Regions from separate parts of the Priestia sp. ABM2_011 genome, predicted to be linked through region 3. Evidence: riboswitches for the same ligand, from Rfam matches in the RefSeq annotation. Region 3 holds a riboswitch; each other region holds the start of a gene.
The links. A riboswitch is a leader RNA that binds a small molecule or an ion and turns the genes downstream of it on or off. The one in region 3 is predicted to bind S-adenosylmethionine.
Positions count from the first base shown of each region.

Region 1: linked by a shared signal. The riboswitch ahead of ACXAE4_RS09015 (BMP family lipoprotein) and the one ahead of ACXAE4_RS21370 (bifunctional homocysteine S-methyltransferase/methylenetetrahydrofolate reductase) in region 3 are both predicted to bind S-adenosylmethionine.
Region 2: linked by a shared signal. The riboswitch ahead of ACXAE4_RS16845 (Na+/H+ antiporter NhaC family protein) and the one ahead of ACXAE4_RS21370 (bifunctional homocysteine S-methyltransferase/methylenetetrahydrofolate reductase) in region 3 are both predicted to bind S-adenosylmethionine.

Region 1 covers NZ_JBSWUB010000001.1:1,709,680-1,719,733, forward strand. The annotation lists gene ACXAE4_RS09000 (putative polysaccharide biosynthesis protein) at 1-478, shown strand, start outside; gene ACXAE4_RS09005 (hypothetical protein) at 498-866, shown strand; gene ACXAE4_RS09010 (hypothetical protein) at 957-1,118, opposite strand; SAM riboswitch class I at 1,452-1,558, shown strand; gene ACXAE4_RS09015 (BMP family lipoprotein) at 1,634-2,644, shown strand; gene ACXAE4_RS09020 (ABC transporter ATP-binding protein) at 2,726-4,258, shown strand; gene ACXAE4_RS09025 (ABC transporter permease) at 4,233-5,300, shown strand; gene ACXAE4_RS09030 (ABC transporter permease) at 5,287-6,204, shown strand; gene ACXAE4_RS09035 (sulfite oxidase-like oxidoreductase) at 6,229-6,891, shown strand; gene ACXAE4_RS09040 (MogA/MoaB family molybdenum cofactor biosynthesis protein) at 6,925-7,437, opposite strand; gene moaC (cyclic pyranopterin monophosphate synthase MoaC) at 7,450-7,938, opposite strand; gene ACXAE4_RS09050 (molybdopterin molybdotransferase MoeA) at 8,053-9,318, shown strand; gene ACXAE4_RS09055 (YvrJ family protein) at 9,333-9,464, opposite strand; gene ACXAE4_RS09060 (terpene synthase) at 9,904-10,054, opposite strand, start outside.
Region 2 covers NZ_JBSWUB010000001.1:3,123,159-3,133,212, forward strand. The annotation lists gene ACXAE4_RS16820 (hypothetical protein) at 1-366, opposite strand, end outside; gene splB (spore photoproduct lyase) at 518-1,546, opposite strand; gene ACXAE4_RS16830 (transcriptional regulator SplA domain-containing protein) at 1,659-1,907, opposite strand; gene ACXAE4_RS16835 (LacI family DNA-binding transcriptional regulator) at 1,993-2,952, opposite strand; gene ACXAE4_RS16840 (hypothetical protein) at 3,077-3,205, shown strand; gene ACXAE4_RS16845 (Na+/H+ antiporter NhaC family protein) at 3,245-4,555, opposite strand; SAM riboswitch class I at 4,641-4,747, opposite strand; gene ACXAE4_RS16850 (ABC transporter permease) at 4,849-5,616, opposite strand; gene ACXAE4_RS16855 (ABC transporter ATP-binding protein) at 5,609-6,520, opposite strand; gene ACXAE4_RS16860 (YtoQ family protein) at 6,691-7,131, shown strand; gene ACXAE4_RS16865 (Ger(x)C family spore germination protein) at 7,294-8,505, opposite strand; gene ACXAE4_RS16870 (spore germination protein) at 8,489-9,616, opposite strand; gene ACXAE4_RS16875 (spore germination protein) at 9,623-10,054, opposite strand, start outside.
Region 3 covers NZ_JBSWUB010000001.1:4,011,647-4,021,700, forward strand. The annotation lists gene ribH (6,7-dimethyl-8-ribityllumazine synthase) at 1-456, opposite strand, end outside; gene ACXAE4_RS21355 (bifunctional 3,4-dihydroxy-2-butanone-4-phosphate synthase/GTP cyclohydrolase II) at 548-1,741, opposite strand; gene ribE (riboflavin synthase) at 1,758-2,417, opposite strand; FMN riboswitch at 2,696-2,846, opposite strand; gene ACXAE4_RS21365 (YkvI family membrane protein) at 2,953-3,987, opposite strand; SAM riboswitch class I at 4,320-4,426, shown strand; gene ACXAE4_RS21370 (bifunctional homocysteine S-methyltransferase/methylenetetrahydrofolate reductase) at 4,534-6,372, shown strand; gene metH (methionine synthase) at 6,373-9,816, shown strand.

The DNA.
Region 1 (10,054 bases), 2.3 Mb from region 3:
TGCGCCTGCTGCGATTCTTTTTGCTCTTTTTACCGTAACAGCCGCAATTCTCCAAGGAATTAATCAACAAAAGAAGCTAATTTTAGGCTTGGGCTTAGGAATTGTTGTGAAGATAGTATTAAACGTACTGTTGGTTTCAAGCTTAAAAGAAATTGGACCGGTTGTCGCGACTTACGGAGGGTATGGTGTATCGGTTATATATAACTTCTATTTAATTGAAAAATCTATTTCTTACCGAGTTCAATCACTGGGACAAGCTGCGTTGACACCTGTTTTATTAGTAAGTGTGATGTCAGCCGCTGTGATTATCGGCAATTATACTTCTCACTATTTTTTAGAAAATAAGCTGTCTGCATCTTCACTTGCGATTAGCACATCTTGTATTTCAATTGCTTTAGGTGCTGCTGTGTATCTAGGGCTTGGCGTAAAAACAAGTTTAGGGCAATCTGTTGTATTAAATAGAAGAAAAAGAATGTAAATGTAAAGGAGAGAAAGGTGTGTCAAAACGATTTTTACTAACCGTAGCGGCTGGAGGATGTATCATAATTTTCGGCGCGCTGCTGCTATTAAATTGGGAAAGAGTGTTTGGAGACTACCGTCCCATTCAAACGGCAAAAGCTGTTTTCAAATTAGAAGTGGGAAGTCAAGGTGTAGCAGAGACTACGGATTCAGATGATGCTCTTTACTATATGGTGAAAAAAGGACATTTAGATGAATATATTCAACTGATGAATGAAAAAGGCTATGTGTTAAAAGAGAAAGATATTGATCATAACCGACTTGTTTTTAACGATGGGCAAGAGGATGAGCAAATTTACTACAAGCGCTTTGCAAGGAAGTATACGATGATTGATGGAGAAGGGTAAAGGCCTTCACTTAGAATTACTACATACTAAAATCATTAAAAGAAAACACCACCTTGCGAATAAAAGGTGGTGTTTTTTTGTTAGATTATCTCATCTTAGTTTTGCTCTTGCTACCCCTGTTACGACCATACTCGTAATAAAAATAACTACGATTCCAATGTTGGTCGGGGTATCAAAAAATATTTTTGAAACGGCTAAAGCGATAATAAGCCCAATGGCTATGCCAGATAATTCTTTCATTAATTTCAACATTAACACCTCTTAACAATATCGCTAAGGAAAAGTCTAACATTATTGGTAAAGTGGTTTCAATTAATAACACATTAACCGAAGAAGCATAATAGAATTTATTTGCTACCACTAAATCCTTTCGACAGTCAACAAATTCAGTATAAGCGCTTTGTGAAGAAGTATAGAATGATTCAAGAAATGAGGTAAAGGCTTTAACTTCTATTTTAGTAGACTAAAACCATATAATCCTATCTGTTTTTAAAGTTTTTTTGTATGAAAAAGAAAAATAATATTGACAATTATTAAAAAACTATTAATATTGACTATATTACATAAAACAAATAGCTATTGTTTTCCTTATCAAGAGAGGTGGAGGGACTGGCCCTGTGAAACCCGGCAACCGCTGTCTATGACAGAATGGTGCCAAATCCTTAAGAACAGTATGTTCTTGAAGATGAGGAAGAGACGTTTGGTTAACGAGCTCTTCCTTTATATAAAGGAAGAGCTTTTTTTATATTATAGGGGGAGTAAGTTAAATGAAGAGATTTCTTATTTTAGCAGTTGCGCTTGTACTACTCGTAACTGGCTGTCAGTCAAAAAGCACAAAAAGCAGTGGAAGTGAAGAGAAAGGAAAGAAGCGAATTGCTCTTGTTTTGCCTGAAAAGATTGGGGTTAACCCGTTTTTTCAGCAAATGGATGAGGGAGCAAAACGAGCTGGGAAGAAGTATAACATTGATGTAAAGACAATTGAATCTACAGATCAAGCAGCCATTGAAAGTAATTTGCGTGCTGCCGTAGCAGAAAATTATGACTTGATTATTACATCTTCTTTTGAATCCGAAGATGCGTTGAAAAAAGTAGCTCAAGAAAATCCGCAGCGTCAATTTGCGATTATTGATACAGTGGTTGATTTACCAAATGTAAGAAGCGTTGTATTCCGTGAACAAGAAGCTTCATATTTATTAGGAGCAGCCGCAGGATTGATTACGAAAACGAATAAAGTAGGAATGGTTGCAGCTGATGATATTCCATTATTAAAAAAATGGACGGTAAGCTTTAAAGAAGGACTAGAATCAACAAATCCAAAAGCAGAGTTTTTAGTAAACTATGTTGGAAGCTTCTCTGATCCAGCTAAAGCAAAAGAACTTGCTATTTTACAGGCTTCAAAAGGCGCTGATTTTATCGCTGGAGCATCAGCTGTAGGCGACTTGGGTGTATTTGAAGCAGCAAAAGAAAAAGGTTTTTATACGGCAGGCCAAGATATTGACCGTACGGAAGTAGATCCTGAGCATATCATTTTATCGCAGTTAAAAGGATCTGATGCGGCTGCTTATGAAACGGTAGAAGCACTAGCAAATGACAAATTTAAATCGGGCGTAGTGACATACGGCTTAAAAGAAAAAGGTGTTGGGTTAACGTATGTGACTCAAGACAGCAAGACACCTCTTAATGACTTTGTAGGACAAGATGTAATTGATCAATTAAAAGAAATTAAAGATTCGATTATTGATGGAAAAACAGTGGTAAAAGATCCGTTAGCAAAGTGAGTTGAGAAGAGAAGTCGAGTAAGGCTGGCTTCTCTTTCTTATTTTTGAAAAAAACCTAAAGGGAAAGGAGCAATGAATGGAATGAGTGAGCTGTTGCAGTTAACGAATTTGACGAAGAAATACGGTTCATTTTTAGCAAACGATAACGTGTCTTTTACGCTGAAAAAAGGGGAGGTTCACGCGCTGGTCGGAGAAAACGGTGCTGGTAAAACAACGTTGATGAGGATGCTTTACGGAATGGAAAAGCCGAGTTCAGGAAGTGTTCAGCTGCACGGGAAACCTGTTTCGTTTTCATCTCCTGCGGATGCGATTAAAAACGGAATAGGCATGGTGCATCAGCATTTTATGGTTTTTCCTCATTTTTCAGTGGCTGAAAATATTGTCTTGGGGCATGAGCCAAAGAAAGGTCTCTTTTTCAACAGAAAGCAGGCGAAAGCAGATGTACAGCAATTAACCCAAACTTATCAAATTTCAGTGGATGTTCATAAAAAAGTAAAGCATTGCTCAATTGGGGAACAGCAAAAGATTGAAATTTTAAAAGTGCTGTATCAAGGAGCAGAAATTATTATTTTAGACGAGCCTACCGCCGTTCTTACTCCTCATGAAGTAAAGGAACTATTAAAAACAATCCGGTTTTTGGCTTCTCAAGGAAAAAGCATCATTATTATTACACATAAGCTGCAAGAAGTGATGGAAGTAGCGGACCGAATTACAGTTCTTCGAAATGGTAAAGTAGCCGGCGTCACAAGTAAAGAAGATACCAATGCTCACCATTTAGCGAGACTAATGGTAGGGAGAGAATTAAAAGAGCGTCCTGCAAGAGTGCCATCACAAAGCACTTCTCATTTAAGCGTACAAAATCTCTTTTTAAAAGGAAAAGGACAAAAAAACGTATTGCAAAATGTGTCTCTTCACGTTTCTGCAGGCGAAATTGTCGGTATTGCAGGGGTTTCAGGAAATGGGCAGTCAGAGCTGCTTCAAGCAATTGCTGGATTAGTAGAAACAGACACCGGAAGTATCAAACTTGGAGATGAAGATCTTACAGGGCGATCTGTGCGTGAAAGAAGAGAGGCAGGAATTGCTCATATTCCAGAAGACCGCTATATGTGGGGAGCCTCTAAAGACGATACGATCGAGGAAAATGCGCTGATGGGCTATCAGTATAAAGCTTCTTACTCGAAGATGGGCTGGCTGAAAAGAAAGATATTCAAGTCGAGCGTGGAGGAATGGATAAATGAATTTTCGATTAAAGCCACTTCATCTAAGCAAAAAGCAGGAGAACTGTCTGGGGGAAATCTGCAAAAATTAATTGTTGCAAGAGAGCTTGGCCAAAACACCTCTTTTCTACTTGCTGCCGAACCAACGCGAGGAGTGGATATTGGGGCAATGGAACGTATTCATGATGCCTTGATTCAAAAAAGGAATAATGGCTCTGCTATTTTACTTGTATCGTCTGAGCTGTCGGAGATTATCTCACTATCAGATCGAATTTTAGTGATGTACGAAGGCAGTATTGTCGGAGAGCTTACAAGAGAAGAAGCGACGGAAGAGAAACTAAGCATATTAATGGCAGGAGGAACGGTAGAAGGTGATACAGTTGCAGAAACTTCTTAAATCATTAATCCAACCGATTATTGCGGTCATTTTTGGCTTAGCGATAGGAGGCATTATTATCTCCTTAACAGGTGGTTCGGTTTTCCAAACATATACAGAGCTCTGGAATGGAGCGTTTGGTAATTTTTATTTCTTCACCACTACGCTGGCTCGCGCTACGCCTATTCTGTTAATTGCGTTAGGTGTGGGATTTGCTTTTAGAGCAGGTGTGTTTAATTTAGGGGGAGAAGGACAAATGGTCGTTGGAGCGATTAGTGCAGCGATTGTTGCTTATTACCTGCCGGCTCCAGGGATAGTCAAGCTGATAGCAGCCATTGCCGCTGCTGTTGTGGCAGGGGGATTGCTTTCCGTTTTAGCAGGATGGATGGAAGCCGCGTTTAAAATTCAGCTTGTCATTTCGACCCTTTTATTAAATTATATCGCTGTTTTATTTGCAAGTTATTTAGCAGGTCACCCTTTTCAAGATAAAACAGGCTCAGCTGCTCTCGCTCAGACGCCTATGATTGAGCAATCAGCATGGCTTGGAAAAGTGTTTCAAGGAATGCCTCTTCATGTCGGATTTATCATTGCTCTAGTGGGTGCGCTGCTGCTATGGACGGTGCTTCGCTACTCTGTGTTTGGCTATGAAGTAAACGCATCCGGGAAAAATCCGTTGTTCGGAGCGTATGGAGGCATTCATCAGGTAAAAGTCATGCTGTTTAGCATGTTTATTAGCGGAAGCTTGGCTGGATTAGCAGGAGGATTTGAAGTGCTTGGTTCACAGTACCGATTTGTAGACGGTGCGCTCACCGTTCCTGGATATGCATGGACTGGAGTGATGGCTGCTCTGTTAGCAAATTCAAATCCAATCGGCATTGTTTTTACGTCTCTTTTACTTGCCGCTTTGCAAACAGGAGCGATGGGGCTAGAGCGTAATACAGAAATTCCGTTAGAAATTGCGAGTATTATGCAAGCTGTTCTTATTCTATTTATCTCAGCGAAATTTACAAAGCAGTGGTGGAAAGCCAAAAAGAAAGGAGCTGATATTCGTGGAGCTGCTTGATTGGTCACTGTTAAATGCAACGCTGCGAATGGTTGCACCGATTTTATTAGCGGCGCTAGGCGGAATGCTTTGCGCGCGCGTAGGCATATTTAATGTAGGGCTAGAAGGTCTAATTTTGATTGGAGCTTTTAGCGGGATTGCGGGCAACTATTATACTCATAATGTCTTTTTTGCGATCGTGATTGCGGCTGGAGCAAGCTTACTTTTTGCTTTGCTTTTTGGAATGATGGTCGTGATGTTTAAAGCAAATGAAATTGTCGTTGGGGTGTCTATTAATTTTTTAGCACTGGGCTTAACGACATTTTTACTCCGGACTATTTTTCATACAAAAGGTGCCTATTACGATAAAAACATGCACGGGATAGGTACATGGGATATTCCTTTAATTAAAGACATACCTATAATCGGCGACATTGTTTCCGGGCAGTCACCGCTTGTCTATTTTGCTTTTTTAGCAGCTATTGCTTTTTATATCTTCTTTTATCGAACGATTTTTGGTTTTCGTCTTCTAGCAGTAGGCTACAATAAAGTAGCAGCAAGTACGCTTGGGTTGAAAGCAATAAGATATCAGCTGTTTGCGATTGCAGCATGCGGAATCCTGTGCGGGATCGCGGGAGCACAGCTTTCGTTAGGGCAAGTCACGATGTTCTCAGAAGGCATGACTTCAGGGCGTGGATTTATCGCACTTGTTGCGATGATGCTCGGTCAGTCTCATCCGCTCGGTATTTTAGCGTCAAGTATCCTTTTCGGCTTAATGGATGCCATGAGCACACGACTGCAAGGTTTTTCAATACCGACTGAGTTTACGATGATGGTCCCTTACGTACTTACATTAGCCGCGATGTTTTTCTTACGAGATAAAGGTGTCGAAACGAATCAAACAAGTCAGCAAAGTGCACGCTGATAAAAAAATAAAGAGGTGGTACCTATGAACAAAGCAGACCGTATTAAACGAATGAAAACACCAGAAATTGATCCAAAGTATGAAGGACGAGTGCCTCCGGGGCAAGTAGTGACAGAGCGCTTTCCTATTTTACATGAAGGCGACGTGCCGGAGTATAACTTAGAGGAGTGGACGCTTCGCGTGTTTGGGTTGGTAGACAAAGAAGTGACGCTTTCGTATCAAGATATATTGAACATGCCTCAAACAACGGTGAAATGTGATATTCATTGCGTAACGAGATGGACAAGACTTGATAATGAATTTACGGGCGTGCTGTTTACAGACTTTTTAAAAGCAGTTGGCGTGGAGTTGAAAAGTAAATACATCATGCTGCACGGAGATAATGACTATACGTCAAACATTGAAGTAAAAGATTTACTGAGAGACGATATTCTTCTCGCTCATTCCTTTAACGGAGAGCCGCTTACACCTAAGCATGGATATCCGCTGCGATTGGTTGTGCCGCATTTGTACTTTTGGAAAAGTGTCAAATGGCTTCGAGGCTTTGAAGCTATTGATGAAAACCATCCGGGCTTTTGGGAGCAAAACGGCTTTCATCTTAGAGGAGATCCGTTTAAAGAAGAGCGTTTTTCTGGAGAAGATTTAGGCATTCCAGAAGATGAGTGGGTACATAAAGACTATGATTAATGAAAATGCCTATGCGCAAGCATAGGCATTTTGTTAGCGCTGGCGGTTTAATTCCCACACAACGTGGCGAAGTTCAGGCAAAATCAGTTTGGTCATAGCTAGGCGAACAGCACCGCTTGATCCTGGTGTAGAAAAAACGGCTTTTTCGTTAATCGTCCCGGCAATTGCTCGGCTCATAATCGCTGCGCTGCCAATGTCTTCGGTGTAGCTCAGCATGCGAAACAGCTCGCCAAACCCGACGATTTCTTTATGAATCAGCACTTGAACGGCTTCAATTGTGACGTCTCGTTTTGTAATTCCGGTGCCGCCGTTTGTGAGAACAACGTCAATGTCCTCAGCACTGCATCCGGCAAGTATCGCTTGTTGAATCGACGTTTGATCGTCTTTTACAATTTCATAGGAAGCGACCTGCATCTCGTGTTCTTTCAGAAGTTGGATCATTAGCGCGCCGCTTTTATCGGTTTCTTTTGTACGTGTATCGGATACCGTAATGACTTTGCAGCGAACGGGCTGAGTTGCTTTGGATTTATGTTCATGTACGCTCATTATGTACCTCCTTTACGCTTCCGTACGTTTGTAGTCACCGTTTTTGCCGCCTGATTTTTCAAGCAGATATGTTTCGCCGATAATCATGCCTTTATCAATGGCTTTGCACATATCATAAACGGTTAATGCGCAGGCAGAAGCGGCAGTTAAAGCTTCCATTTCAACGCCCGTTGAGCCTTCCGTTTTAACAGTTGCTTCTATTAATAAACGGTACTCGTTATTGCTTGTATCCCAGTCAAATGAAAGGTTTACGCCTTTTAATAAAAGAGGGTGACACATCGGAATAATGTCAGACGTGCGTTTTGCTGCCATAATCCCTGCTACTTGTGCGACAGCAAGCACATCGCCTTTTCCGATTTTATGTTCTACAATGGCTTCGTGAATTTCTTTGTTAACGAGTATGCTTGAACGAGCTGTTGCAACGCGGCGAGTGATAGATTTTTCGCTAATATCGACCATATTGGCACGGCCTTGGTCATTAAAATGTGTAAAAGAAGACATCGGTGTTTTCATCCTTTTTCAGTAAATTTTGTTGTATGATAGAAATAGTGAGATATGCTATGATTTTACACCATAGCGTAAAAAGTGAACAGACATAAAGGAAGTGAAGAATGTATGTTAGAAAGCAGAACACCTATTTCAATTCCTGAAGCAATTGAAAAAGTTATGACATATAAAAGAAAAGGCAGCATCGAACGCGTATCGATCACCGAAAGCTACGGGCGCTATTTAGGAGAAGATATTATTGCCGACCAAAACGTGCCTCATTTTAATAAATCGCTTTATGACGGCTTTGCGGTTCGAGCACAAGACTGCGTAGAAGTATCAAATGAACATTCTGTAGAGTTCGAAGTTGTAGGTGAAATCGGCGCCGGCTCTGTTTTTGAAGAAGAAGTAAAGCCGTTTCAAGCAGTGCGCATTATGACAGGAGCGCAAGTGCCTCATTCATGTGATGCGGTTGTGATGCTTGAAGTGACGAAGTCGTATGAAAAAGAAGGCAAAACGTATATGGCGTTAAGCAGGCCTGCTTCAAAGTGGGAACACATTGCGTTAAAAGGAGAAGAAACAAAAAAAGGAGACGTGCTCGTTTCAAAAGGAACGCGCATTAATCCGGGCGTCACGGCTTTTTTAGCTACGTTTGGCTATGCGGATGTAGCCGTGGTGAAGCAGCCGGTGGTTGGCGTGTTAACAACGGGAAGTGAACTGCTTGATGTAAACGAGCCGTTAGAACCAGGGAAAATCCGCAACAGCAACTCTTATATGGCACTTGCACAAATCGTAAGAAGCGGGGGAATTCCGAAATATTTAGGGAAGCTTGAAGATGATTTTGACCGCTGCTATGAAGCGGTAGAAAAAGCGCTTGAAGAAGTGGATATTTTACTGACAACCGGCGGAGTATCCGTTGGCGACTATGATTATTTGCCGGCTATTTATGAAAAGCTTGGTGCCAATGTGCTGTTTAACAAAATTTCGATGCGACCGGGAAGCGTCACAACAGTCGCAGAACGAAACGGACAGCTGCTGTTTGGATTATCAGGAAACCCATCTGCTTGCTATGTCGGGTTTGAACTGTTTGTACGTCCGATTGTTCGCAGCTTTTTACATTCACCGGCGCCTCATTTACATAAAACAAAAGCGGTGTTAAACGGCCGTTTTAAAGAGCCTAACGCATTCACAAGAATGGTGCGAGGAGAAATTACAGACGAAGGGGGAAGGCTCTTAGTAACGCCTGTTGGCATGGACAAGTCGGGTGCTATTTCGTCTTTAGCTGCGGCGAACGGCTTGATTGTTCTTCCGGGTGGAGAGCATGGATACGATAGGGGAATAGAAGTGGATGTGCTGCATCTTGAAAAAGAAGGTACAAGTTCGCTTTGGGTATAAAAGCAGAAGTCTGCTTATTGCTTGTCCTTTTTTTCAATAAGAATTTGAAGCAGTTCTGTAATTCGATCTAATTTGCTTTCAATGCGCACGAGTAAGTAAAAAGATAGCGCAACTGGAAAGCCTAATTCTTTAATATAACTAACCAAGTTTTCTATAATTGCATACCTCCTTCAATTAGAAGATACACTATAATATGTGATTTCTAAGTATTTGTTCACAGGACATACATCCATTTTTAAGACAAAAGTCCTTAAGAAATAAGAAAAAGCAGCCTCGGCATTGGCAAGCGAGGCTACTTTTTATAAGGGTTCATTCACACGTATTCAAGTATGAACCATTATTGGAATTAAACTATAACATATTTTAAAATATAAATAATACTTTTGATGTGTTCTAACATATGAATAAGAGGTGCACTTTTAATTCATCGATTTAATTGGTCCTCCTAATGAAAAACCAACTAAATGAAGGATGTATAAAAAGCTGCATATTCTATAAAAGTGACTTTTTCAGAACTCTTACTTCCCTAAGGGTTCTCTTTTTTGCTGTGTGCCTAAGAGAATGGTTGTGTACACAGTTTATATTTTAATCCTGAGATAAATAAATCCAGTTGATTTCATCAAATTCTTCAATACTATAATTTGAACCTATATTCTTTAACATTTTATTGAAGAATTTTAGATTAACTTCATGATCATACAAATCTTCTTGAATGTATTCCTTAATAATAAAGTTT
Region 2 (10,054 bases), 890 kb from region 3:
GGTCTCAGGCATTAATCCAACAGGATATACCTTAGGGTTTTCGCCACTTCCTAATATGTATACATACATCTTTCCTTCGTTTGTATATCGAACCTTCGTCGAAATACCTCCTTGCCCTTGAAGAGGCGCATAAACCGCTCTTACATTATCTCTAATTTCTTGTACAAATCCATGTAGTTCAACATCCGAATCGTAATAGTGGTTTGCTTCATACAAGCCGTAAATACGAGACTTATCGATATCACATAATATGTTCCAAAATTCAGATAAATCTTCTTGGAACAACACTTGAATAAAATTTCGTGCAGCTTCTTGCTGTTCTTTTGTTAATTCTTTTGTTAGCGCAAACTCTTCATTTTTTAACATCTCAGTCACCTCCCTTATGTATGTAATACGACAAGAGATACAAATAACCTCTTTTTTCAGCTTATTAGCAACCAATTTATTTTTCACATTAAAAATTGAAAAGCTATCTCGACTAAGATGTCAAAATAACTTTTCAATTACTGTAGAATAATTACGTAAAATACTCGATTTTCGCATTTGGAAAATACTGATCAATGTAATATTCCAACGTCTCTCTCAATTCTTGTTCTTCATCTTTTGCGTATACATACTTTCCAATCCCGTAACGCCCCCATTTGTAGCGGCGCTCTTCTTCATTCATCTCAAGCTTTGTTTTCGGATAGTTTTTCTCAATCACTCGTTTGGCCGGCTTGGTAAAGCGATGCTGAATCATTTCAAATGTAATATCATCTCTTGACTCTTCAGGTATAGAAGCATCAAGCTTTTCAAACAGCTGACGGTATCCCTCTTGCCAACCTTCATGGATGTAAATAGGCGCCACAATAAAGCCAAGTGGATATCCGGCTTTTGCAACTTTATTAGCAGCTTCAATCCTGTAATCAAGAGGAGATGTACCAGGTTCAAAGTTTTTTATAACATAATCTGCGTTTATGCTAAAGCGAAAGCGCGTGCGACCATTATGTTTAGCATCCAATAAATGATCCACGTGATGAAATTTAGTCACAAAACGCAGTTGACCTAGTTCACTTTCTCCAAAATATTCAATCGCGCGCTTTAATGAATGTGTTAAATGATCAATTCCTACGATATCAGATGTACAAGCCGCTTCAAATCGCGTTATTTGAGGGGCTCTTTCCTGCATATATTGCTCTGCTTGACCTAATATTTCTTCAACATTCACGTACGTGCGAATATACGGTTTGCTTCCCATTGTTGTCTGCAAATAACAATAGTGACAGTGCCCCATACACCCTGTTGCAAAAGGTATTGCATATTCAGCTGACGGTTTAGATGTATCAAATTTCAAGGTTTTACGCACACCAACTACTAAAGTAGACTTGGCATTGCGGTATTTTTGCAAATCATTCTTTCCCGGTATATTACGCACTTGATTATGAGAAGTTGTTTGACGAATTTCAATTCCCATCTTCTCAAATTTTTCTTTTAATTGAACACCAAGCGGGTACTCCATTGCCCCTGGCTCAATGTATACTAATTGAGGTACAAAAGGTTTTATCATCATGTACACTTCCTTTTTTCTAATACTAATAGCGTTTGAAAAATAAAAAGACTCTATCCATGGTAATTATTTTCCACATCAAAAAAGACTCTCTATTTAAGAGAGCCTTTCGTCAATCATATTGTTCATAATCAAATATCTTGTTATACATGTTCTCTGCTTCTTCATACGTTGAATACACAGCATCATCTTCAGCTAACAAATGATAAGACTCATGCAGAAACAACGCTTTTTCACCTTTATTTTCAGGATGTTCAACAATTTCAGCTTGATTAATATTGGCAACGTTTGCCGTATGAGGATTTCGGTAAATAACAAATACTTGATCTCCTACTTGATATTCTTTTTTCTCCACGATCATCATCCTTTTCTTCTTTCTTTACTCGTATGATGTCCGCTTTTACTCATTTTATCCGATAAAAACACGTGGTGAGATCATCAAGAATTTATACGCTTTTACGCTCAATAAACCGAAAAGGAAGCTCAATTTTTTGAGGATCCTTGCTCCTAACTAGTTTAAAAAGCGTTTCGCCCATTTCTTTGAGAGGAAGTTCGATCGTTGTGATTTGTAAATAAGAAGAAAGCGGATGATTATCAAAACCAATAATAGCTAAATCGCCTGGAACTGATATACCCGCTTGTTCGCACTGAGCTTTTATACCAATAGCGACTTGATCGTTTGTTACTAAAAGCGCCTGAGGCCGATTTTTCATCTGCACCAATTTTTTCACCACTTTTTCACCATCTGTCACGTTCAAACAGCCTTGAAACACCCATTCCGGATGATAAGGCTCATTTATTCTTTCTACATATTCTTTGTATGCTTGCTGCCTCTGTTGACTATTTGTACCCGTCATTCTTCCAATACAGTAGCCAATATCCGTATATCCTTTTTCTTTTAAATACATGAGCGCTTTCTTAAAAGCTGCATAATGATCAACGTATACGGAGCGAATAGAACGATTTTGTACGTTTTCGCACACGGCTATCGGCCCGTACTGCTGATAATATTCAATCGTGCTCCAGCTGCCTGCTCTAGAACAAATAATCACTCCATCAACCTGCTTTGTTTTTAGCATATGAAGCGCTTCTTCTTCTTTTTTTACATCATAGTTCGTCTGACAAATAACAAGCTGATACTGCTTTTCTAACGCTTGAGAGGCCACTCCTTCTAAAAGCAGACTGAAATAAGGATGATTAATAAAAGGCAAGACGACAGCAATCATATTTGTTTTCCCTTTTGATAAGTGAACGGCATTAATGTTTTGTTCGTAATTAAGTTCTTGAATTACTTCTTCTACCAGACGGCGCTTTTCTTCTTTTACATACGGATGATGATTTAAAACCCGTGACACGGTCGAAACAGATACACCAGCTTTTTTTGCGATATCTCGGATATTTGTCATGTTTTCACCTTTTTCTCTTGCGCTGAAACGCGTTTCATACTTTATTCTCATTATAAAGTGAAACAGCAATAAGCTAAACCCGTTACAATCATGTTTTTATTCACTTATATAAGGAGGTCATATCATGGGTATTTTATTATTCATTTTATTATGCGGAATTGAAATCGGAGGAGCGGCTTATGCACTTAAACAAAATGAGACACTTTGGAAGGAGCTAGATGAAAAAAAGCCGACTGATTTTTTCAAACAGTAAAAAACCCTTAAAAAGAATGTTCTTTTTAAGGGTTTGATATTACGCAGCTTCTTTAGATGATTTTGATTTTTTATTTAAACGAGGAAAGCCAATTACAATCGCAATGATACCGCAAACCGCTGTTAACATTGGATAGAATGTAAATGGAATAATCTCAATTGGTGAAACTTTAGCAAATCCTGCTGCTAGAAGCATTTGTGCACCGTAAGGGATAAGCCCTTGAACGCTGCATGAAAACAAGTCGAGCAGACTGGCTGATTTACGATTATCAATTGAATACTTATCAGAGATTTCTTTCGCTAACGGACCTGCTGTAATAATTGAAATCGTGTTATTAGCCGTGGCTAAATTGGTTAAACTTACTAATCCAGCGATGCTGAATTCTCCGCCTTTTTTTGTTTGAATACGTCGTGTTAATAGGTTCAATAAGAACTGAATACCGCCGTTATAGCGAATGAGTTCAACCATTCCGCCAATTAACAGAGATAAAATAATTAATTCCGACATTCCGCCAATACCTTCTGTCACAGTTTTAGCAAGAGAAGAAAGCGTGTAGCTTCCGTCAGCTAATCCAATCACGCCGGCTAATACAATTCCTCCGGTTAAAATGCTTAATACGTTTGCACCAAATATGGCAGCAACGAGTACGCCGACATAAGGCAAGATTTTAAACCAGCTAAAATCTTTAATTTCTACTGATGACGTATTGCCTAGCGTCATTACAAGTAATAAAATCACTGTAACAATCGCTGCAGGAAGGACAATAAAAAAGTTTACTTTTAATTTATCTGACATATTTGTTTTTTGAGTACGAACTGCCGCAATGGTCGTATCAGAGATTACGGATAAATTATCTCCAAACATTGCACCACCAACAACAGCAGCAATTGCCAATGTAATGGATACATGCGCCTGCTCACTGATTCCTACAGCGATAGGCCCTAACGCAGCGATCGTTCCCATTGACGTTCCCATCGAAATTGAAATGAATGCGCCAATAACAAAGATTCCGACTACCACTAAGCTTTGCGGAAGCGCAGACAGAGCTAAGTTTACCGTTGAATCAACAGCTCCCATGCCTTTAGCGACTTCTGAAAAAGCACCTGCTAAAATAAAAATAAGTACCATAATAATGATATCAGGATGCCCTGCTCCTTTAGCAAAGCGTTCCACTTTTACATTAAGTGAATCTTTGCGGTTCATAGCCAGCGCCACAATGGCTGCAATGATAATAGCTACTAATACAGGCAGCTTATAAAAATCTCCCGTTATAATTCCTGATCCGACAAACAGGACTAAAAAGACGCCCAGCGGTAACAGCGCCCAGCCGTTTCCTTTTTGTTGTTCCATTCTTAACACCTCTTGTTTACGTAATAAAAAAAGACCTCTTCTTATTGATAAGAAGAGGTCTCTTATTTGTATCATAAGATTACCCTTCTCATCTTCCAAACGAAACATCGTCTGCTGGATTTGGCACCGCACTGCGTACAGCCAGTTGCCGAGACATCGTAGGGCCAGTCCCTCCGTCTCTCTTGATAAGAAGTTTGTAGTTGTTTTAAAAATAGTCTTTCACTACTGTAATCTCTTTTTATTTAATTGTCAAATGCTATTTTAGAAAAATATATAGTGTGAAAATTCTCACATCAATTAGCTACGTCACGTTTTAAAAACGCCACCCATGCTACCCCCATAAAGAAGACAAAGTGTGCAACTAAGATGAAGATTGAAAATGGAATTGTCATTCCGTCAAACATCGTCTTCATTCCGTCCATATACTGCACAAAGTTTGTGTTGGCGAACAGTAAAAATTTCCCCCACCATAGACCAAACTGTGATACTATCCCAGTTACTGCTTTCGCCCCAATACTTACGACAATAGCTAGACTTGAAGCAAGCGCGCTGTTTCTAAATAAAGACGACAGCATGAATGCGAACGTCATCATCATAAACGTTTCCATATACGCGCTGTCATACGTAAGCGTAATGTTTTTAAGCAGCTGCGCATCTCCTTCTAGACTGGCAAATCCAAAGAACAATGCTCCCCATACAAACGAAAAAAGCAAATAGCTCAGCAAGTAATACAAGCTAATTAAAACGAGCGTTATGTACTTGGACGTTAAAATCGTTGAACGTCTAGCAGGGCGAATTAAAAGAAGCTTAATGGTACCCGCTTCAAACTCTTTTGCAACCATTGATCCTCCAACAGCAAGCGCGAAAAATTGAACGAGGATCAGCATGCCTGCACTAAATGACAGGAAATTCAATATGTTGTCTTCCGTTCCTGCGCTGTTTGCTACTTTCTTCATTAAAAGAGCCATACAAAGAGTTAAGATGCCGATTGTAATAAATGTGACTTTTGTACTTCTTTTGTAAAACCATTTCATATGTTCATTTTGAATTAACTTAAGCATGGTGCTCTCCCTCCGTAACGGACATAAACGAATCTTCAAGCGTCTCATACACAGGAGTGATTCGGTAGACTAAAATATCGCTGTCCACTAATTTTCTATTTACAGCTGGAATTTGTTCTTTTACAATCGCCACGTCGATAATATGTGATCTCATCGTTACTTCAAATTCTTGTGATAAAAGATCCGCTGCTTTTTGCGCGTCAGACACCTCAAATTCTACGTACATTCCTTGGTCTTGACGATTTGGAGATAGATCTTGAATGGCTTTTAACTCACCGTCTTGAATAATGCCAACGCGGTCACATAATGCTTCTACCTCTTTTAATAAGTGGCTCGCGATTAAGATTGAAATTCCTTCTTCCCTGCAAAGCGTTTGTAAATATGTACGAAATTCTCTCATTCCCGCTGGGTCTAGACCATTTGTTGGTTCGTCTAGTAAAAGCAATGCAGGCTTATGTAAAATGGCTTGAGCTACTCCTAAACGCTGTCTCATCCCAAGAGAATACGTCTTCACTTTTGCATGAATGCTGTTTTCAAGCTTTACTAAAGCAATCACTTCATCCAAGCGTTCTGATGTGACCCCTTCATGCATATTCGCAAAGTGTTTTAAATTTTGATAGCCCGTCAGATAATCATAAAACTCAGGGTTTTCAATAATCGCTCCAATTGATTTCATAGCTGAAGTAAACTGTTCTTTTAAAGGAAACCCATTGACGGTAATTGTTCCCTTTGTTTCTTTAATGAGTCCTACTACGGTACGAATTAGCGTTGTTTTTCCAGAGCCGTTCGGACCAAGCAATCCGAAAATCTCACCGCGCTCAACCGATAAGGATACATCATGCAAAATGGTTTTCTTCCCAATTACTTTACTAACATGATCTACTTGTAGCACTGTTTCTGTCATCAGGTACATCCTTTCTTTAATTAGCAATACGCTTTCTATTGTTTCTCTTTTTTAACTATTTGTCTACTATAACCTTATTTTTGGAAAAGTAGCCCATTCAAATCATTCGTATTATCCGCTTACATTTGATAAAATAAAACAAACTTTAGTTAGAGGAGGACTTCTACATAATGAACTTAACCGTATACCTTGCCGGGCAAATTCATGATAACTGGCGAGACGAAATTAAAAACCAAGCGGAACAATTAAACCTTCCCCTTACCTTTGTCGGTCCCATGACAGACCATGACCGCTCCGACAACATTGGAGAAGAAATTTTAGGAAAACAGCCTAACGCTGTCTTAAAAGATGAAGCTGCTTCTCAAATTAATAATTTACGCACGCAGGTGCTCCTTAAAAAATCTGATGTGGTCATTGCTTTATTTGGTGAAAAATACAAGCAGTGGAACAGCTCAATGGATGCAGCGACAGCCATCGCATTAGATAAACCGCTAATTTTGGTTCGCCCTGAAAAACTGCACCACCCGCTTAAAGAACTGTCAAACAAAGCCCAAGTTGTAGTCGAAACGCCAGAACAGGCTCTTCAAGCACTAGCTTATATTTTTGAATAACAACAAATAAGAGCTGTCGAAAACCGGCAGCTCTTATTTGTTGTTTGTTGAAGGCTCTGTACGAAGCATACGATGAGTATTTCGTGGGAAGTTCCGAGATTATTATTTTTTTAGGTTTTTTTCATTTTTGACATAACGATAAGCAAAGTTACAGTCGGGTGCTTACTTTTTTGACCCGGATGCTCCATAATCTTTAATCGTTAACTTCACATCATAGTTAATTGGCACTTCACTAAATGTTTGATCCCAATTTCCTTTGACCCTCATCCATGTTCTAGGCTGCTTAATTCTCAATTGATTTCCGAAACCTGCAACATCAACTTTATATTTTGTTTGCATTTTTTCTAGTACGTTTCTTACCAGGTACTTTACTTTTTTTTCTGAAGTTTTTTGCGCATTCTGTAAAAATTGATTATTAAAAGAGCTCCCTGAGGTCATCCAACTTTCAGATAGCCTTCCCACTGATTCAATGTGTACATCAAAAGAGATATTATCTCCTTTAACATGGGGTTGAATGTGACTTTTCATAGACTCTATTTCATATACAATCAGCTGACCGGTCTTTTTATCAAAGCTTTTTACTAGCCCGCCTTTCCCTTTCCCTGTAATCCAAGCCAAACCATCTAGTTCTTCTTCATTCAAAAAACCAATCATTTTGCTTGTTTCCCCTTTAATTATACCAGCACCCGCAAATTTGATTTCTCCATTTGCTGATAATACATTTTGCAATAGAAAACTAGATCCAGTTTGAATCTTGCTTGCTAATTTAATAAGCGGCATGGGCGGTAAAACCCGCGTTGTTCGATACGTATTGTCTATCATTCCATACAGGTGAAAAGCTGGGATCTCTCCTGCTGTTTTTGATTCTAACGTGTCGCTAGCTCTTCCTTTACTAATAAACACAAGGCAACTAGGTCTAAAATCATTGTCCCGAAGAGTTTGGTCCACTAATTGCTCTAAACTATACGCTCGTGCAAGGGCCTCACTGATAACCATTACTTTCATATGAGGACTAGTTAAAGGAGTGTCACTTCTTAAAGATAATTCACGAAGCATTTGAAAAGGAGAATCTCCTGTTTCCGAAATATTTACGTAAGATTTCTGCTGCGGTCCTCCTTGTTTAGTGGTTGAACTTGCGACTTGAGGAGTGATAAGTTGATAAGTTGACGTAATCAGGTTCTTTTTAGTATACCCTTCTCCTTGTTCATCAAATTCTTTTTCAGCTATGGACTCCTTACCTTTATCATAGGCCACACCCACTCCAAAACTTTGCTCTTCAATTTCATGACTGCTCCAGCAGCCTGCCAGAGGAAAGAGCAAAAAAACAGAAAACAAAACCAATAGGTACTGGAAATGGTTAAAGGTTTGTTTCATATTTTACTCCCTTTACTTTTGAAATAATGAGAAGAAGCAGCGGCAAAATGCCAAATAAAACTAAGGCGATATTGCCAATCATATCTCCCAATTTAAATACATCATTAATATTTTTAGGAATCATGGAAATAAGATATATGACCGGAAGCAAACCATACATAAATGGATGAATGTTTTTTTTGAAAAGCTGAGACAGTCCTAATGAAGCGGCGTAATGGTTAATAGTAAAAGAAGCAAACATCTGCATGATCCATACAACTAGAAGCAAGGAATCAAATCGTTCAAAAATCAAGCCTGTCAGCTCAAAACTCCTTATTAAATCAAGCGTTGGCCATGTTCTTATTACTACTCCATCAATCGATAACGCTCCAATCACCATTACAACAGTAATCACATAAATAAATATAGGAATAGTAATTCCAACTAGCACAGCTTTTCCTGCTTTGTGCGGTTCTTTCATAAAAGCTAAAATGATTAACATGACTTCAGGACCGGTGAATGCAAGAGCAGTTGTTTTTACCCCTTTTAGTACAGGAAGGACTCCTGATCCAAGTACGGGGCGCAGATTATCTATTTCAAATATTTTCATACTCATAAAAGCTACCAGTAAAAAAAGAATAACGGTAATAGGGAATATAATTTCAAACAGTCGAGCGATCGGATTAATGCCCCCTCTAATTAAATAGAGGCTTATCCACATAAATGGCATAATAATAGCCCACGTCGGCGTTCCTTCCAGCAAGAGATATCCGGTTACTTCTGCCAATGAACGGGCGTGAAAACCACCAAGCAGTAAAAAATAACCTATCATAAGTAAGCTAATTAACTTACTCAACCATTTCCCTGTAATTTCTTTACTGTATTGATAAAACGTCTTTCCAGGGAATTTCCGGCTTAACTTCACCATGATTATCGCTGCTATCATGGTGACTATTCCTCCTAGAATAACAGTTAACCACACATCTGGTGTTTTCACTTGTTCCGCAGCTGTTCGAGGCAACGTCAGAATACCAGTTCCAAGTATAAAATTGATGACAATAATAGCTGTTTGTGGCGTCGTAATACGATCTTTTGAATTTATCATTACCTCTGATTCACTTCCTTTTATCATAAGCTGCTATCCTTTTCGTAGAGAATCTTTGGTGTGCATCATCTTTGGACGTCTTTTCATCATCATAAGAGGCATACGGACCATCAAGTCTTTCCATTCACTTAAACGATAGGGTACCGCTGGACTCATGTAAGATACGCCAAAACTTTTTAGTTTCACCAAATGACTGGTCATAAAAAGGAAAAATAAAACGACGCCGTATAATCCAAGTATGGCAGCACATAGCATAGCTATGAAGCGAAGAATACGCAATGAAATCCCGACGCTATATTGCGGAATAGCAAACGATGAAATGGCAGTTAACGCCACAATAATCACTAAAATAGGGCTAACAATCCCTGCCTGCACAGCAGCTTCTCCAATAATTAATCCACCGACAATTCCCATTGCTGGACCAATTGGTTTTGGTAACCTGAGTCCAGCTTCTCTCAAGATTTC
Region 3 (10,054 bases):
TTTTGAAAGGTTAGCCATTTCGATAGCTGATGCTGCAGCTTCCCATCCTTTGTTTCCTGCTTTTGTTCCTGCACGTTCAATTGCTTGCTCAATTGTTTCAGTTGTTAATACACCAAAGATAATTGGTACGCCTGTTTGTAAGCTTTGAGATGCAACGCCTTTTGCTACTTCATTACATACAAAATCAAAGTGTGGAGTAGCTCCTCGAATAACCGTTCCTAGCGTAATAACCGCGTCATATTTTTTAGATTCAGCTAATTTTTTAGCGATTAATGGAATTTCATAAGCGCCCGGTACCCAAGCCACGTCTACATCTTCATCAGCTACGCCGTGACGTTTAAGCGCATCTTCTGCTCCACTAAGTAAACGCCCCGTAATAAATTCATTAAAACGCCCTACCACGATTCCGATTTTTAATCCTGTGCCAACTAAATTTCCTTCATATAAATGATTCATCTCTTGTTCCTCCTGCTAGTAGTAATATATAGTTATTTACATTTCTTTTCATGAATTAGCTTCATTTGTTATAACGAAAAAAAGTGTAAACTTATAAATGTAATAAATGACCTAGTTTTTTAGCTTTGGTATCTAAGTATTTTTTATTGGCATCCACTGCCGGCATTTGAAGAGGCACTCTCTCTACCACTTCAAGGTCGTAGCCTTTTAGCCCAGTAATTTTGCGAGGATTGTTCGTTAAAAGCTTCATTTGTTTGACTCCAAGGTCCTTTAAGATTTGAGCACCGATTCCATACTCTCGTAAATCCGCAGCAAACCCGAGTTTTTCATTCGCTTCTACGGTATCGTATCCTTCTTCCTGCAGCTTATATGCTCTTAGCTTATTTAATAAGCCAATACCTCTGCCCTCTTGACGCATATACAGCAGAATGCCGCGTCCTTCTTCTTCAATTTGCGTAAGAGCTGCGTGAAGCTGAGGACCGCAGTCACAGCGCTCAGAGCCAAACACATCTCCAGTCAAGCACTCGGAGTGAACCCGCACGAGAACGGGGCTATTATGATCGATATCACCCTTGATAAGAGCCACATGTTCTTTATTATCAAGTTTATTTGTATATCCTACAGCCTTAAAATCACCAAATGCCGTAGGTAAGCTTACTTCTACTTCACGGCTAATCAGCTGGTCATGTTTGCGGCGGTAGGCAATCAAATCTTTTATTGTAATCATTTTTAAATCAAATTGCTCTGCAATCTTTGTTAAATCCGGTACGCGTGCCATTGTTCCATCTTCATTCATGATTTCACAAATAACACCCGCAGGCTTTCCTCCTGCTAACACGGCTAAATCAACAGCGGCCTCTGTATGACCCGCACGCTGCAGAACGCCCCCGTCTTTTGCAATCAACGGAAAAATGTGTCCTGGTCGTTGGAAATCACTTGCTACCGTTGCTTCATTTACAAGAGCCATAACGGTAGCAGAACGTTCGTACGCACTGATACCTGTTGTACTTGAAATATGATCAATACTTACTGTAAATGCTGTTCCATGTACATCCGTATTGTTCACTACCATCGGGTGAAGATTCAATTTATGCGCAATTTCTTCATTAACAGGTGTACAAATTAATCCTCTTCCATGAGTAGCCATAAAGTTAATAACCTCAGGCGTCGTTTTTTCGGCTAATGCAATAAAATCTCCTTCATTTTCTCGATCTTCATCGTCGCATACAATAACCACTTTTCCCTTTTTTAACTCTTCAATGGCTTCTTCTACTTTATGAAACATCTCTTTCACCCCACTGTTAATTTGTAAAACCATGCTGCTGCAATAAATCCTTCATATTACCTGACCGATTCGAGGCGCCAGGAGTTGACTTGTTAGCCATCATCTGATGCATATATTTAGCTAACATATCGCATTCAATATTCACCTTGTCTCCTCGCTGTTTGTCTCCCACGACTGTGTGAAGCACCGTATGAGGAATAAGAGAAATAGTAAATGATTGATTGCTGACATCAAAAATAGTAAGACTTGTTCCGTCTACAGAAACAGATCCTTTTAACATCATAAATTCACGAAGTTCAGGATCCACTTGAATTTCATAATAAAAGGCATTTCCTTTACGTGTTTTGCTTACAATGGTTCCAATTCCATCAACGTGTCCGCTGACGAAATGCCCTCCAAACCGGCCATTTGCAGCCATCGCCCGTTCTAAGTTAACACGTGATCCAACGGTTAGAAGCTGCAGGGTACTTGCTTTAATCGTCTCCGGCATGACGTCGACCGTAAATTCATTTTGAGAGTAAGCCGTTACGGTTAAACAAACGCCGTTAACTGAAATACTGTCCCCTAAGTTCACATCTTCTAACACGGTCTTCGCATCAATCGTAAGAACAATTGCTTCTGTAGCCTTTTGAATCCGTTTTATTTTTCCAATTTCTTCAATAATACCTGTGAACATTTTCTTCACCTGCTTTGGCGCTATTCCAACTTCTTATGCCGTTTTGAAATAGCAGCTGCTTTTTTTTCATATTTATCTTTCCCCCAACCACTGAAAATAAAAAAGCCCCTTGAACAAATGTCCAAGGGGTCGGCTGAGCTGAATCAGTTTTATCTATGCAAAATTCCGCTAATTGTATACGAAATAAACAGTTATGTTTTGTGTACAAAAACAAGGGTAGCTTTAAAAAAGGCAAACCTGTCCCTTATTAATACAACACAAAAAAACAACTGTGCTTCCTGATCCTTCTCCCATCCAGACTTTTACTGTCGGCTCTAGATTTTAACTAGATCCACCGCTAACATACATCGTATGAAAACGGGTCACGGGCTTAAAAGCATATGCTTTATCACCGCCGGTTGGGACTTACACCCGACCCCGAAGGATAATATATTCGACTGCTAGAGTCTTATTTGTTTTACATTATAGCAAAGTAAAATCGACTTGTCACATCATTTAACTTCGTTTTTCACATCTGTTCTGCAAAATCCAGCTTTTAGCTTATTTTTTCTTTTTTAATACATAGCATCCATACAAAAGCTAGTCCAATATAGCCAAATATCGGATACAAAAACTCAAGAAGCTGAGCATATCCAAATTGCCCGATAATAAAGCATGCCAAGATAATAAACGCAAAAGCTTGTTTGTCATTCAGGGGAAGAAATGATTGAAGCTGTTTAGCGATTCCAAATACATTTCCAATCAATGTAGTAAAAATCTCACCTAACACAACTACCGTAAATAAAACATTCACCCACGCTGAGATATTTTTAACAACGGCACTCATCGGAATATCAAGTTGAAATGAATAAGGCAAATTGGAAAGGGCAAGATGAGTAGAAACAAGCATAAACGTAAGTACACATCCTCCTATTACGGCCCCTTTTTTGATCACGCTCTTATCTTTCACGGAGCTTCCTAATGGAACTAAAACGGCCTGAGCCAAAGCTAGATTTAGGGAAATATATAAAAAGGGACTAACCGCCCACTTCCACTGTGTGACGAGCGTTAAGTCTGGCTTCGTTTGAATCAGTGAGAAATAGCTGACATTTGGCACAAAGATGATAAAAGCAAATGAAAGCATCATCGGCACAACAAGAGAATTAACCATTAAAATACCGTTAATTCCTCTTGCGATAAATATATAAGTTAAAACAATTGTACAAATCATCCCAACAGGAGGCCACAGCCCGAACTGTTCTTTTCCTATTGCCCCCGTACTCGCTAGCATGACTGAAGTTACTCCAAATAAAATGACGATCATTACACCGTTTACCGCTTTTCCAAGTACATCACCAAATAAATATGTATTAAGCTGCTGATAAGAAGAAGCCCCAATTGCGTGCGAAAGCAGCATCATTTTCGAACCTAGCCAAATAAAAAACAAGCCGCTGACCAAAATTCCAACCATTCCAAGTTCCCCGTACTGTGTAAAAAATTGAACAATTTCCTTGCCTGTTGCAAAACCGGCTCCTACAACGGTGCCTACATACGTAGCAGCAACCTGCAGCGTGAGTTTCCACCTTTTCATGCCCATCACCCTTCTACCCTTCATAGTTCACTATATGTAGAAACGGTTAAAAAAAGACGAGCCTTTTATATGTAAATCCTCGCCTCACCCGGTGCTGTTCCTTTTTCGTTTTTTTATTTCCTTCTTGTTTTTTTCATGAAAACCCTTTATCCCTTAACATAACGGCAGTTTTCAAACAAAATATACGGATATTTTCCCTTTAGCTTTTAAATTTTCCTCAATATTTGCTGGAAATTCACAATTTACTGTTGTATAATTTCTAAAAATCAGATAAATTATTAAATAAGTATTCTTTCTATTTAAAAAAATATGTTTCAATTATATACAATTGATTCTTATCATGAGAGGTGGAGGGACTGGCCCTTTGAAACCTCAGCAACCAGTCGTTAGAGACATGGTGCTAAATCCAGCAAGCAATTTATTGCTTGGAAGATAAGAAGGCGAAAAAAGTCTTCTTCTTAAGAAGACTTTTTCTATTTTATCGGCATATTGCATAAAACGAATCACTCGTGAAATAGAAGCGGAACAATTTAAGGAGGTTTTGACATGGGGTTACTTGAAGATTTAAAGTCTAAAATTTTAATTGGGGATGGTGCCACTGGTACCCTCCTTTACTCACACGGTATTGACAGCTGTTTTGAAGAACTAAACATCACCAAACCAGAAGAGGTTTCTCGTATTCACAGAGCCTATGTAGAAGCTGGTGCAAACGTTATTCAAACAAATACGTACGCTGCTAATTATCAAAAACTTGCCCGTTATGGATTAGAAGATTCAGTCAAAGACATCAATGTTGCTGGTGTAAAATTAGCGAAACAAGCTGCAAAAGATCAGGCTTACGTGGTTGGTACACTCGGCGGAATTCGTTCTTTCCAAAAAAATGCTATTAGTTTAGAAGAGGTTAAGCGAAGCATTCGTGAACAAATGTTTTGGCTTTTAAATGAAGGCGTGGATGGCCTTTTATTTGAAACATACTATGATTTCGAAGAATTAAAGACTGTTCTTACACTAGCAAGAAAAGAAACGGATAAGCCTATTATTACTCACGTTTCCCTGCATGATATTGGCGTACTGCAAGATGGGCGTCCTTTAGCAGATGCATTAAAAGAATTAGAAGACTTAGGAGCAGACGTTGTCGGGCTAAACTGCCGTTTAGGTCCTTATCATATGATTCAGTCTCTTGAAGAAGTACCGCTTCCTGATCGTGCTTTCTTATCTGCTTACCCTAATGCCAGCCTTCCGGCGTATGTGGAAGGCAAGCTGGAATATGAAACGAATGAAGACTACTTTGTAGAAAGCGCGCGTTTATTCCGCGAACAAGGGGTTCGCTTAATCGGAGGATGCTGCGGTACAACACCAGCTCACGTACGCGCCATGTCGTCTGCCTTAAAAGACCTGCCTCCGATTACAAGCAAAGTCGTTAAAATGAGACCAGCCGTTACGGTTCAAGAGCGTGAGCAGCAGGATAAACCTCATATGCACGAAATTGTGAAGAAGCGCCGCTCGGTTATCGTCGAGCTGGATCCGCCTAAACAGCTTGGTCCGACGAAATTTTTAGAAGGCGCAAAAGCACTTGATAAAGTCGGCGTAGATGCTATTACATTAGCTGATAATTCTCTTGCCTCACCTCGCATCAGCAACTTGGCAATGGCAACACTGATGCAACAAGAAACAAAAGCACGACCGCTTATTCATATTACCTGTCGCGACCGAAATTTAATTGGACTTCAATCTCATTTAATGGGACTTCATACGCTAGGAATGAATCAAGTGCTTGCAATTACCGGTGATCCGTCAAAAGTTGGCGATTTCCCTGGCGCCACTTCGGTCTATGATTTATCTTCATTTGACTTGATTAGTTTAATCGCTCAGTTTAATGAAGGACTATCTTATTCCGGCAAACCGCTTGGTCAAAAAACCAATTTTTCCATTGCAGCTGCCTTTAACCCAAACGTGCGTCACTTAGACCGAGCCGTTCAGCGCTTGGAAAAGAAAATCGACTGCGGGGCTCACTATTTCATTACTCAGCCTCTCTATTCAACTAAGCAAATTGAAGAGGTATATGAAGCAACCAAACATTTAACAACACCGGTATACATCGGGATCATGCCGTTAACAAGCGCAAGAAATGCTCGATTTATTCACCATGAAGTACCTGGAATTAAATTATCAGAAGATATTCTAGAACGTATGGACGCAACGGGAAATGACCGGATTCGCGGTGAAGTCGAAGGCCTTGCGATTGCAAAAAACTTAATTGATACAGCATATGAGCTATTCGACGGTATTTACTTAATTACGCCGTTTATGCGCTATGAAATGACCGAAATTCTAACACGCTATATTCATGACAAGCAACTCGTTACATCAGAAAGGAAGATATAAATGAGCTCACTTATCGAACAACAACTAAAGAAGCGAATACTCGTCATCGATGGAGCAATGGGAACGATGATTCAAGATGCTGATTTAACCGCTGAAGATTTTGGCGGCGAAGAATATGAAGGCTGCAACGAATATTTGACCCGAACAGCGCCTCATGTGATTCAGCGCATTCATGAAGAGTACTTTGCAGCGGGTGCTGACATCATTGAAACCAATACGTTTGGCTCAACATCTACCGTACTTGATGAATATGATTTAGGCCACTTGGCGTATGAATTGAATATCGAAGCTGTGAAGCTTGCTTGTGCAGCTCGCGATAAATATTCAACTCCCGAATGGCCTAGGTTCGTAGCTGGAGCTATCGGTCCTACCACTAAAACTCTCTCTGTTACGGGAGGTATTACATTCCCTGAGTTAGTAGAATCGTACGAAGAGCAAGCTCGGGGTTTGTTAGACGGCGGCGTTGACTTACTTCTAGTCGAAACCTGTCAAGACATGCTGAACGTAAAAGCTGCGTTTTTAGGCATTACAGCGGCGTTTGAAAAACTGAAAATAGAAGTTCCAATTATGATTTCAGGAACGATTGAGCCAATGGGAACAACTCTCGCTGGTCAAGATATCGAATCTTTTTACTTATCACTGGAACACATGAAGCCTCTTTCAGTCGGACTTAACTGCGCGACAGGTCCTGAATTTATGACGGATCATATTCGCTCTCTTTCAGACCTAGCCACTTCAGCTGTTAGCTGTTATCCAAACGCTGGACTTCCGGATGAAGAAGGCAATTATCATGAGTCCCCTGAGCTGCTGGCTCAAAAAATTAAAGGATTTGCTGATAAAGGCTGGCTGAACTTTGTAGGCGGATGCTGTGGTACAACGCCTGCTCATATTAAAGCACTTGCTGAAGCAGTAAAAGAGGTTGCGCCTCGTTCGCTTGATCGCTCCGAGCATAATCATGCTGTAACCGGTATTGAACCGCTTGTATATGACGATTCTATGCGCCCTCTTTTTGTGGGAGAACGTACGAATGTAATCGGTTCTCGCAAGTTCAAGCGTCTGATTGCGGAAGGGAAAATTGAAGAAGCATCTGAAATTGCGCGTGCTCAAGTTAAAAATGGTGCTCACGTTATTGATATTTGCTTAGCAGATCCAGACCGTGAAGAAATGGAAGACATGGAGGAATTTATTCAAGAAGTTGTAAAAAAAGTGAAGGTTCCTCTTGTAATCGATTCAACTGACGAGAAAGTTATTGAAAAAGCTTTAACGTACTCGCAAGGTAAGGTCATTATCAACTCCATTAACTTAGAAGATGGTGAAGAGCGTTTTGATGCAATCTTGCCGCTAGTAAAAAAATTCGGTGCAGCTCTGGTTGTCGGTACAATCGATGAAACAGGCATGGCCGTTACTGCAGAAAGAAAAGTAGAGATTGCTAAACGCTCACATGATTTGCTTGTTAAAAAACATGGCTTTAATCCAAAAGATATTATTTTTGACCCTCTTGTGTTTCCTGTAGGGACTGGTGATGAACAATATATTGGTTCTGCTGAAGAAACAGTTAAGGGAATTAAAATGATTAAAGAAGCCCTGCCTGATTGCCTGACCATTCTTGGCGTAAGTAACGTGTCATTCGGTCTTCCTCCAGTCGGACGTGAAGTACTAAATGCGGTTTACCTTTATCACTGTACGCAGGCTGGACTCGATTATGCCATTGTTAATACAGAAAAATTAGAGCGCTATGCTTCTATTCCAGAAGCTGAAATTGAGCTTGCTAATGCGTTATTATTTAACACAACTGATGAAACGCTAAGCACGTTTACAGACTTTTATCGTGATAAAAAGAAAGAAGCAAAAGTAGAAATTTCTACGTTAACACTTGAAGAACGATTGGCAATGTATATTGTCGAAGGTACAAAAGAAGGATTGCTTCCTGATTTAGAACAGGCTTTAGCTCAATATGATGATCCGTTAGATATTATTAACGGACCGCTTATGAAGGGGATGGCGGAAGTCGGACGTTTGTTTAATGACAACCAGCTGATTGTAGCAGAAGTGCTTCAAAGTGCGGAAGTTATGAAAGCATCCGTTGCCTTTTTAGAACCTCATATGGAAGCAACTGAAAATGATTCTGGAAAAGGAAAAGTGATTCTTGCAACTGTTAAAGGCGACGTGCACGATATCGGTAAAAACTTAGTAGACATCATTTTAAGCAACAATGGTTTTAAAGTCATTGATTTAGGAATTAAAGTAACGCCGCAGCAGCTGATTGAAGCAGTAAAAGACGAAAAGCCAGACATCATTGGCCTGTCAGGTCTTTTAGTAAAATCTGCTCAGCAAATGGTTTTAACTGCACAAGATTTAACGCAATCAAGCATTGATGTTCCAATTATGGTAGGAGGCGCTGCCCTTTCCCGTAAATTTACTGACTTTAAAATTGCCCCGGAATATGAAGGTGCCGTCCTCTACGCCAAAGATGCGATGGACGGATTAGCGTTAGCAAATAAGCTGCAGAACAAAGAAGAAGTTATTCAGCTTTTAGCAGATTTAAAAACGCGTCAAGAAAAGAAAGTAACGGTTCGAGAACGCCAGCCTCAAACCGCTCAAGCAGCTACGGCTGTTTTAGAAAGATCCGCCATTTCAACGGATGTTCCTGTTTTTGTACCGGCTGATTTAAAGCGCCACGTTGTCAAACACTACGATTTGGCACAGGTTCTTCCGTATATTAACTGGCAGATGCTTTTAGGCCATCACTTAGGACTAAAAGGAAAAGTGAATAAGCTGCTTGCTGAAAAAGACGAGCGTGCTGTTCAATTAAAAGAAACCGTTGATGACCTTCTCGAACTGGCACTAAAAGAAAACTTAATTAAACCAGCGGTTATTTATCAGTTCTTCCCTGCTCAAGCAGACGGAAATGATTTAATTATTTATGATCCTGCTGATGAAAAAACAGAAATTGAACGCTTTACCTTCCCTCGACAAGCAAAAGGACAGTTCCTGTGCTTATCTGATTTTGCAAAACCTAAAGAAAAAGAGATGGACTATGTATGTTTCTTCTCTGTAACAGCAGGAACAGGCATTCGCGAACGCGCGGCGAAATTCAAAGAAAACGGCGAGTTTTTAAAGAGTCACGTGTTCCAAGCTCTTGCGCTTGAACTAGCTGAAGGATTAGCAGAACGTGTTCATCAGCAAATTCGTGACCGCTGGGGATTCCCCGATTCGCCTGACTTTACAATGGCGGAGCGTTTTTCAGCCAAATACCAAGGTCAGCGTTTTTCATTCGGATATCCCGCATGTCCAGACCTTGAAGACCAAGCAAAACTGTTTAAATTAATTAAACCTGAAGACATCGGCATTCAGTTAACAGACGGTTTCATGATGGAACCAGAAGCTTCTGTTACAGCCCTTGTTTTTGCACATCCTGAAGCGAAATATTTTAACGTATTGTAAAACATGGCTGCGGTCTTTTAGACCGCGGCTGTTTTTTTACAGTGAACAAACCTAAAAAAAAGGCTGCGACAAATGGATTTTAGTTGAAGAAAGATTCGAACGGAGTTAATTCTTAATTGAGAATCAACTCCGTTCGGATTGTTTTCATTATGATGGCGAACTAGATTTCATGTAGCTGTTTCTAGCTGTTGATTAGAGGGCAAGGCGAAGACTCCTGCGAAAAAAAGTGATGTAGTTA